One region of the Glutamicibacter sp. 2E12 genome, then DNA from elsewhere that is predicted to be linked to it. Evidence: riboswitches for the same ligand, from Rfam matches in the RefSeq annotation. Region 1 holds a riboswitch; the other holds the start of a gene.

Region 1 (4,437 bases):
CCATCGACACTTCATGCGAGGGAACTCATGAGCCAACTTTTTGACCTGACCGGACGACTGGCCCTGGTGACCGGGTCCTCCCGCGGTATTGGCCGCGAACTTGCCCGTGCCCTGGCCGATGCCGGAGCCACCATCATCCTGCACGGCCGCGATGCGCAACGCTTGGCCGAAACTGTCGCCGAATTCGGCACCCGCTATGGCGCCGAAAGAATCCATAGCGTCTGCTTCGATGTCACCGATGATGCCGCCGTGCGCGAGAACATTGCCGCCATTGAAAAGACCATCGGCCCCATCCGCATATTGGTGAACAACGCCGGTATCCAACACCGCGTTCCGATGCTGGAATTGGAAGTATCCGACTGGCAGCGTGTGATTGACACGAACCTCACCAGCGCATTCCTGGTAGGCCGAGAGGTCGCACGCTCCATGGTGCAGCGTGGCGAAGGCAAGATCATCAACATCTGCTCGGTGCAAACCGACTTGGCCCGCCCCACCATCTCCGCCTATAGTGCGGCCAAGGGAGGCCTGCGCAATCTCACCCGCGCCATGACCGCCGAATGGGCTGGTTCGGGACTGCAAATCAACGGCATCGCACCGGGCTACATCCACACCGAGATGACGCAGAATCTGGTGGATGACGAGAAATTCAATTCCTGGATTCTGGGCCGCACCCCGGCTGCCCGTTGGGGAACTGTCGAGGATCTGGCCGGACCAGCAGTCTGGTTGGCCTCGGATGGATCGAACTACGTGAACGGGCAGACCATTTTCATCGACGGAGGCATGAGCGTTGTCGTCTAATTCCCTCGCCACCAGCACGTTGGCCGTCGTGGCCCATGCAGCCGATGATTTGCGTATTGAACAAATCGAGCTGGCAGCGCCGCGAGCAGATGAAGCACGCGTTGCCATCGCTTACGGCGGTATCTGCGGATCAGACTTGCATTACTGGAGCCACGGCGCCGCCGGGGAATCGATCCTCAAGGCTCCAATGGTTCTCGGGCATGAAATCGTCGGGACCGTCATGCAGGCCGCCGCTGACGGCAGCGGGCCGGCAGCCGGAACCAAAGTCGCCGTGCACCCGGCAACACCAGGCGAGACCGGGGAACCCTACCCGGCCGACCGCCCGAATCTTTCCCCGGGGTGCACCTATCTGGGCTCGGCCGCCCGCTACCCGCACACCGAGGGCGCATTCGCCCGCGAAGTGAACCTGCCATCACGCATGCTGCGTGAGCTGCCTGCTGGCTTAGCACTGCGTGATGCGGCACTGGCAGAACCGGCTGCGGTTGCTTGGCATGCGGTGTCGCGCGCCGGTGAAGTCGCCGGCAAGAAGGCGCTGGTTATTGGTGCTGGGCCGATCGGAGCTCTCGCTGTAGCAGTGCTCAAGCGTGCCGGAGCCAAAGAAATCATCGCAGTGGACATGCACGAGAAGCCGTTGGAAATCGCCGGGAAACTCGGTGCCACTTCAACTTTGCGCGCCGATGACCAGGAAGCTCTTGCCCAGGTGGGCGCGGACGTGGTGATCGAGGCCAGCGGCAACTTCCGCGGGTTGGCCTCCGCCGTGCGCGGTGCCGTGCGCGGCGGTCGAGTGGTCATGGTCGGGTTGCTGCCCTCAGGAGAACAACCCGCACTCATTTCGCTGGCTATTACCCGCGAGCTGGAACTGGTTGGTTCCTTCCGCTTCAACGACGAAATCGACCATGTGCTTGCTGCCCTGGCCGACGGTTCACTGCAGGTTTCCGAGGCGGTAACCCACGAGTTCCCGGTCGCCGATGCGCTTGAAGCCTTCGAAACGGCCAAGGATTCGGCTCGCTCCGGCAAAGTCCTGCTGAACTTCCTGGGGCAATAGTTGGCTTCAGCTAGAAGTGCACCGCGGCGGCCCCTGAAGTCGGGGGCCGCCGCGGTGCTTTTTAGTTCAGCGAACTCTAGTTGGTCTCTGCGATGCTTACCGCGGTTGTCACGGGCACCGGATTGGCGAAGAGGTCCAGCACCGGGCAGTGTGCATCCACTGCGCGGCGCAGTTCTTCATAGCGTTCAGCTGATTCCGGTCCGGCAATCCGGATGTCCAGATCCACCGACGAGAAGCCGGGGCGGATGGTCTGGTCGATGCCGAAGAGTCCGCGGACATCGAGGTGGCCATTGGCCTGGATCTTCACGTCGTCCACCTGGATGCCGAGGTTCTGCGCGTACAAGCGGTAGACCACAACCTGGCAGGAGATGAGCGCTCCGAGCGCGTATTCCACGGGGCTTGCGGCCAGGTCGCTGCCGCCCAGGGCAGCTGGCTCGTCGACCTGGAAGGTGTGCTTGCCGGAGACAATGTTGCTGGCTACCGAATCGAAGCCTTCGCCCTCGACGGTGAAAGTCAATTGGGCACTTTGCGGGGCAGCCGAAATTCGTTCGCCCCAGCCCTTGCCTGCTTCCTGCAGGCGCTGTGCGCGGTCTTCGGATACGGTTGGGGCAGATGCTGCATTAGTCATGGGGAATTGATCCCCTTTCTGGCGCAAGGGGCGCCATCGCTTACGCATCTTTGCGTTCAAGATGCGTCGAATCTTCACCTGGGGCACCCCGCACAATGACGCAGGAGGGTTGCCGTCCACTCAGCCAGGGCTCAAAGAGTGGAACTCGTGATTCAGTGATTAATTTCTATCGGTTGCAGGGCCCGCGGGTAAAGGGCAGAAGTAACTTTTCGTCACCGGGCATCTTGCTTTCCGGCTCGCTAAGATGGAATCTAGCTCTCGGGCGCCCACTGCACGAACAATGAACGGCGAGTATGGAATTCCAGCTGACACTTTCTGCGGCCCAGACCTTGGTGACCGAATCCGAATACAACCTGGGCCAATTCCTGTGTGATTCCGGAAAAGTGCAGATCGCCAACCGGGTAATGCAACCGGGATCTACCCGCATCTCCGGTGTGGTGCTGCGTGAATCGGTGATGGCCCAATTGGAAATCACCGAGGGCAATATCAGCTTCACCAGCTTCTGCGGCAAGCATCCGGGGGTTCAGTCCTGTGAAGATGTCGCCGCCTTGCTCATTGAGGTCACCACCGAAGAAGACCAGGGCTTTTTCGTCTCCGACTCCGGGGTGGATCCCCACGCTTGGAAACGCAATAGCAAGCCGCAGTGGGAACGTACCCTTGACCGTCTGCTTCCAGTCATTTCCGATGAGCCGCTGGTTGCCGAAGAACCGCTGGGATTGATCCTGAAAGTGGTAAGCGAACCGCGTTATGGCGGCGAGGACGCGCTGACCTTGCAGGCACGCCCGGCCCGCCAGGGCACCAAGAGCCCCTGGATCCAAACCGGGATCAGCTGGCGCAATGTTGCTTTTGATACGCGGTTCTCCAAGAAGCAGCGTCGTGCGGTCGTTGAACTGGACCGGTTGCGTGAACACGTTGAACAAGATACTTATCGCCATTCGTGGGATCCCAAGGAGTGGATCTCCTTGATGGATCTTCCAGGCCAGGACCTGCTGGATGCGTTCGAAGCCCTGCGTGAAGCTGGAGTGCAGATCGTCAACGGCGGTTCTACGGCCAAGGCCCCGGTGGAGTTCAGCGAGCAACCAGCCATGGCACACGTGGATGTGCGTCGCGGTGAACATGGCCTGAGCATGGAAGGGAAGCTGCGCGGGCCGAGCGAAGAGCACGTCTACCTCTTGCCCATAGGCACGCCGCCGACCTTGTTGGCTTACGCGTCCAGCCCCTTGCCGAAGGCCAGGGAAATCGGTTTGGCCCGGTTCGCTGAACCGGTCACGAAGGAACTGGCCACATTTATTGAATCCGGTGCGCAATCCATCCCGCAGGAAGGCGTTGAGCTTTTCGAGCGCCAGCACCTGGACCGATTGCGCCTGATGGCACCGTTGAAGAGCGAGGATGACAGCTACAGCATCCCTGTTCCAGCACGCCCCAGCCTCAAGCTGTCCCTGGAGAGCATCCGAACTCCGCTGACCGTGAGCTATTCCTGGGAGTACGCCTCCGCGGGCCCCCGCCAGTATGCCGTGGAAAAGGAAATTGCTGCTTCGGTGCAGGACAAGCTCGGCGCGCAGGCTTCCTTGGGGCAACTGACCTCTTCAGGAATCTTCCCGCCGAAGGAATTCAGCACCTCCGAATCCATCGATTTCTTGGTCTACGCATTGCCGCTATTGGCAGAGCATCCCGATGTGGTCGTTGAAGAGCAGAACAGGCTGCCGAAGTACCGGATCAGCCACGCCCCGGCCGCTGTCAGTGTCGAAGCCGGCGAAAGCACGGGGGACTGGTTCGACTTGTCTGTGGAAGTGCTCCTGGACGAGACCAAGGTCCCGTTCCCACTGCTGCTGGAGGCCTTGACCAAGCAAGATGAGTATCTCGTCCTCGATGACCTTACGGTGATCCCGATTGATGGTGCAGATTTCACGCAGCTGCGCCAGCTGATATCAGAGGCCGGGGAGCTGGGCACGGTGCAGGGCGATAC
Region 2 (4,437 bases), 710 kb from region 1:
ATGGACTACCTCGATGCCCAGCTTCTGCAGCTTGGAGATGATTGCCGGGGACGGGGGAGCTCCTGCGGTGGTGATGCGCAGTGGCGCATCGAGCTGGTGGGCGCGGGTGGAGTCGGCGATGATGGAGCAGACGGTCGGAGCGCCGCACAAGTGGGTGGTTCCAAGATCCTCGATGGCATCCCAAACGGAATCTTCGCGCACGCCGCGCAGGCACAGGTGCGTTCCTCCCGCTGCGGTGACGGCCCATGGAGTGCACCAGCCGTTGCAGTGGAACATCGGCAGGGTCCACAAGTAGCGGGTCTTGGCGGTGAAGCCCTGGTGGTGCGCTTCGCCCAACGAGTTCAGGTAGCTGCCGCGGTGCGAGTAGAGCACGCCCTTCGGCTTGCCGGTGGTGCCCGACGTGTAATTGAGAGTGATCGGAGCCCGCTCATCGGCGATGGCGTAGGGAAGTCTTTCATCCGAGGCTTGTGCGATTAGCTCGTCCAAGGTGGCGTCCACGGGCACGTCCGGACGTTCTCCGGCGTACTGGTCATCGGCGATCTCGATGAGCGCCTCCAGCGTTGGGTTCTCGCGGCGCAGGGTCTTCGTGTTCTCCAACAGCTCTGTGTCGGCAAGCATCAGCTTGGCAGCAGAATGATCAATGATGTATTGCAGCTCGTGGGCCGAGAGTCGGGTGTTCAGGGCAACGAGGACTGCGCCTGCCAGCGGTACGGCGTAATGCGCCATGAGCATTTCGGGAGTATTCGGTGCCAGCACGGCCACGCGGTCGCCCGGCTCAATGCGAGCCTTCAGCGCCTGGGCAAAGCGGTGCACCCGTGCTTCGAATTCTTCATAGGAGAAGCTGCGAGTTCCATGGATGACGGCGGTCTTCTTCGGATAGGCCTCGGCTGTGCGTTCCAAGAAACGCAGTGGGGTCAATTCTGAATGGTTTGCCTGAATCTCTACCATGGTGTGGCTATTCCTCAATCGTCATCGATGGTTACGGAGAACAATAAGCAGGAGTGTGACTCAATGCACTCCATGACCAATAGTGGCATGAACCTCAGCGTCATGCCGGGAAACCAAGTTTCATTACGGTGGGCGGTAGGGAATTCGCGCCAGGGCCCCGAGCCCAGGGGAGGAGTTAGTGTTCTGCCGAATCAAGAGCGGCGGAAGCCTGCTGCGATCATGGGGCCGAAGCGTTCAAGAAGCGCGGCGTATGGCGAATAAAAGACTGCCCAAGGACTTCTGGCGGGGCCTTGGATCGAATATTGCGTCGAATATTGCGATTTGCGAAGTGAAATGTTTGACGGCTGTTCGTCATGAGCCATATCGTTTTAAACAGAATCAAGAGCATCAGCTATAAGCCCTGGCTTGCTGATCGGCAACCCTCTCAACGGTAGTGGGGTGCTCCAGGTGAGGATTCGGTTCCACACAAAATGTGCTGGAACAAGTACCGCACACGGCGCGGAACTTCAGCCCAAGCGGCTTCGAGTAACGAGAAGCCAATGCTTGCAGGCTACTGCGCGGTGGGCAAGACCCAAAGGAATCGAGCCATGTCATTGAATCTTGAACTTGACCCGTTGACCCTGCGCAAGGTTTTCGCTCAGCATCCATCAGGGGTAGCCGCCCTCTGTGCAGAACTGGATGGCGTGAAGACCGGAATTGTCGCTTCATCGTTTACCGTGGGAGTTTCCCTTGAACCTGCACTGGTGATGTTCGCCGTGCAGAAGTCCTCGAACACTTGGCCAAAGCTGCGCGAAGCTGGCCGCATTGGCGTCTCAGTGCTGAGCGAACGCAATGATGGTGTCTGCGCTCAGATTGCGTCGAAAAATGGCGACCGGTTCCGCGGAATCGATACCTATTCCTCGGATCAGGGCGCGCTCTTCGTCAACGACTCCACGTTGTGGCTGGAGACTTCGATCTACAACGAGGTCGAAGCGGGGGATCACTGGGTAGTCCTGATGGAAGTCCACGGGCACCGCACCTCCGAGCACTCGCCACAGATCTTCCATGATTCGCGGTTCCATTCGCTGCCGATTCCTGAGCTCGTATAAGCGCTTCGCATCTTCCAAAGCTCCGGCCAGATCAAATCATCGATCTGGCCGGAGCTTTTTGAATTCCGGTTAGGCGGGTTGAGCCGTTCCCCGCAGCCCTCGACACCGGCAATGCCCGTTCTCTCTCGCCACCCTGAAGACGTGGCAAGATGGCTGGCAATCTCATGGCCTGCCATCTTGGGCCAGCTGCCCCAGGCATTTGGCGATAACCTCGTCATCAAAGTATCTGTCGCGAGAAACCTTGAACTCGCCATATCCGCCACCCGCCTGGGCTGTCGAACAGAACCGCGCAGGTAGCTCATGGATCCTCGCTGCACGCTGGACCGGCCTCGGTTCGTAAGCAAATCAATAACGTGGCCACGGCCGCGGTTGATGAAGCCCTAACTGAGGAGCTCTTGGAATCCCTCAGGCAGCGAGCTGTCCAGGCGGCCGTGGCCGCCGTGACCGAACAGGTGGAGGCCAACGAGGCAGCCGAAGAAGCCCAAGACGACGAGGGCGAGGCTGAACCGGAGGAAACCCTTTACTACGGTTCCGTTGATGAGTTTGTCCGTGAGTACCTGCGCAATGTCTATCGCCGGGCGATCAACGGCCGGTCGCGGGTCTGGGCTGCCCGGTGGTGGGAATATGACGAGGCAGTGATCCGTCTGGAAGCGCTGTGGCGTTCCTGGGAACATCTGCGCATGGACCCCAGCACCGGCATGAGCGTGTGGTGGCGTGACCACGCGGACCACCATATGGCGGTCTTGCTGGACCCGGATGGGCCGTTTTCCTCGGCAGCGGACACCGACGAAAACAAGTCCAAAAAAGGGCAGCCGTTGCCTTATGCAGCGCCGCCGGAGGGCTTGTTCCCTGACCAACGTCAAATCCACCTTCCAGTTGTTGAACCTCCAAAAAAATATTTATTCTAGTGGGTAAGTTTCTTTGATATAGTAACTACGACTGATCAGAGACGGATCTTGTAGTCGATCTTGACTTCGGTCGTGCAAAGCTCCTGCGCATCAATTTTCAGCGCCAAATCTCATTTGGCGAATGGAACTTGGAAGTTAGGAGCAATAACTCAGGGCATGTGAAAATGCGATTCTTCGTGTTTCCACAGGGCCTCAATCAAAAGGAAAAATATGTCAAGCGTTACCTCAGAAAAGAGCACGGTCCAAGCGATCTCGGCAGGAAAAGGGATCATCGTACTTGCGGCAGTCACGGCGTCACTCACCATCCTTCTGGTAGCATCCGCTGTAATGCCAGAGGCACTAGTTGCCTTCTTTGGCTTTACCACGGCCAATGCAACGGCAGCGGCAACAGCAATTCTCGCTGGCATGGATGTTGCGACCGCGGTCTCGCTCTTCGGTGGTGCCACTGTTATCGGTGGTGCTGCCTTGGCTATGCTCCGCCGCGCTATTGGCAAGAAGGCTCTGGTTAAGTAGAAACGATGGGCGGACCGACAAGCTGTCGGTCCGCCTTCGAACCTATGACACATTATTTAAAGGGTCTTTTTGCAAGGCAGCGCTTAGCATTATGCATTGGAGCGTTGCTGTGGCTGGGCGCCGTAGCAGCCGGTATTGCAACGGTACCTCTTGAACAAGAGAGTCATTCAGGTTTGGTTCCGGCATCACCTTCATGGGCCCTATGGTGGAGCATATTATCGAACAATGCAATCATTGCTCTGCTGGCCTTTGCAGGAATTTTGACCTTCGGCATCATCACGGTGTTGTATGCCCTTGCGTCGGGCTTGCTTTTTGGCCATTTTCTGGCACAGGCAGTCAACCTCGCTGGCTTGCTCGGCGTTATTCGAGGGGTTGGACCACACGGGATAGTTGAATTTCCGGCCATTATTATCGCGATTTCAGCAGGGATCTCGCCTCTGGCTTATTTTCTACGGACTGCTCTCGGAGGCAGAAAAGAACCTAGAGAAAACCTGTTTCAGGCCGCACAGGGCGTAATCCTTGATGCGGTCTCCCTACTTTGCATCTCCCTCCTCATGATCGTTATAGCCGCAACTATAGAAACTTGGGTTACTCTCCTATGACACAGAACGACCTTTCCAGCAAAACCTCACTTCTCAACAGCAGGTTTGCTTGGCCTTTGACTATGCTTCTGATCGGGGTCAGTGTTTTCATGCTGATGGGCAGGTTCGTCGGGGTCTACGAACATGAAGTGTCGCTGAAGCTACCTGAAGCACAGCCTGCTGAAATTCGACTTGGGGCCGTCACCGCACTTATCACCAGCGCCCTGCTAAACTCCGTAATCCTTGTTTTACTAACTGCATTTGCCGGTTTCCTCACAGCTCGACTCAATGCGCGTCTTGACGGCGCTGAAACAACCCGCACAACCCGCCGCTCCATTTCGGTAATGGTTGGTCTGTATGTAGCTTTCAGAAGTCTCGGATGGTACCTAGCCTCAGTCT

The links. A riboswitch is a leader RNA that binds a small molecule or an ion and turns the genes downstream of it on or off. The one in region 1 is predicted to bind S-adenosylmethionine.
Region 2: another riboswitch for S-adenosylmethionine. It lies ahead of ACP3TE_RS07430 (flavin reductase family protein); the one in region 1 lies ahead of ACP3TE_RS10750 (OsmC family protein).

The regions. Positions count from the first base shown of each region.
Region 1 covers NZ_CP188297.1:2,290,596-2,295,032, forward strand. Annotated here, with positions in the region: gene ACP3TE_RS10740 (SDR family oxidoreductase) at 28-798, shown strand; gene ACP3TE_RS10745 (L-idonate 5-dehydrogenase) at 788-1,843, shown strand; gene ACP3TE_RS10750 (OsmC family protein) at 1,920-2,471, opposite strand; SAM riboswitch class IV at 2,503-2,624, opposite strand; gene ACP3TE_RS10755 (DEAD/DEAH box helicase) at 2,765-4,437, shown strand, end outside.
Region 2 covers NZ_CP188297.1:1,581,910-1,586,346, forward strand. Annotated here, with positions in the region: gene ACP3TE_RS07425 (long-chain-fatty-acid--CoA ligase) at 1-948, opposite strand, end outside; SAM riboswitch class IV at 1,325-1,441, shown strand; gene ACP3TE_RS07430 (flavin reductase family protein) at 1,536-2,036, shown strand; gene ACP3TE_RS07435 (DUF4913 domain-containing protein) at 2,468-2,944, shown strand; gene ACP3TE_RS07440 (hypothetical protein) at 3,155-3,457, shown strand; gene ACP3TE_RS07445 (stage II sporulation protein M) at 3,502-4,059, shown strand; gene ACP3TE_RS07450 (hypothetical protein) at 4,056-4,437, shown strand, end outside.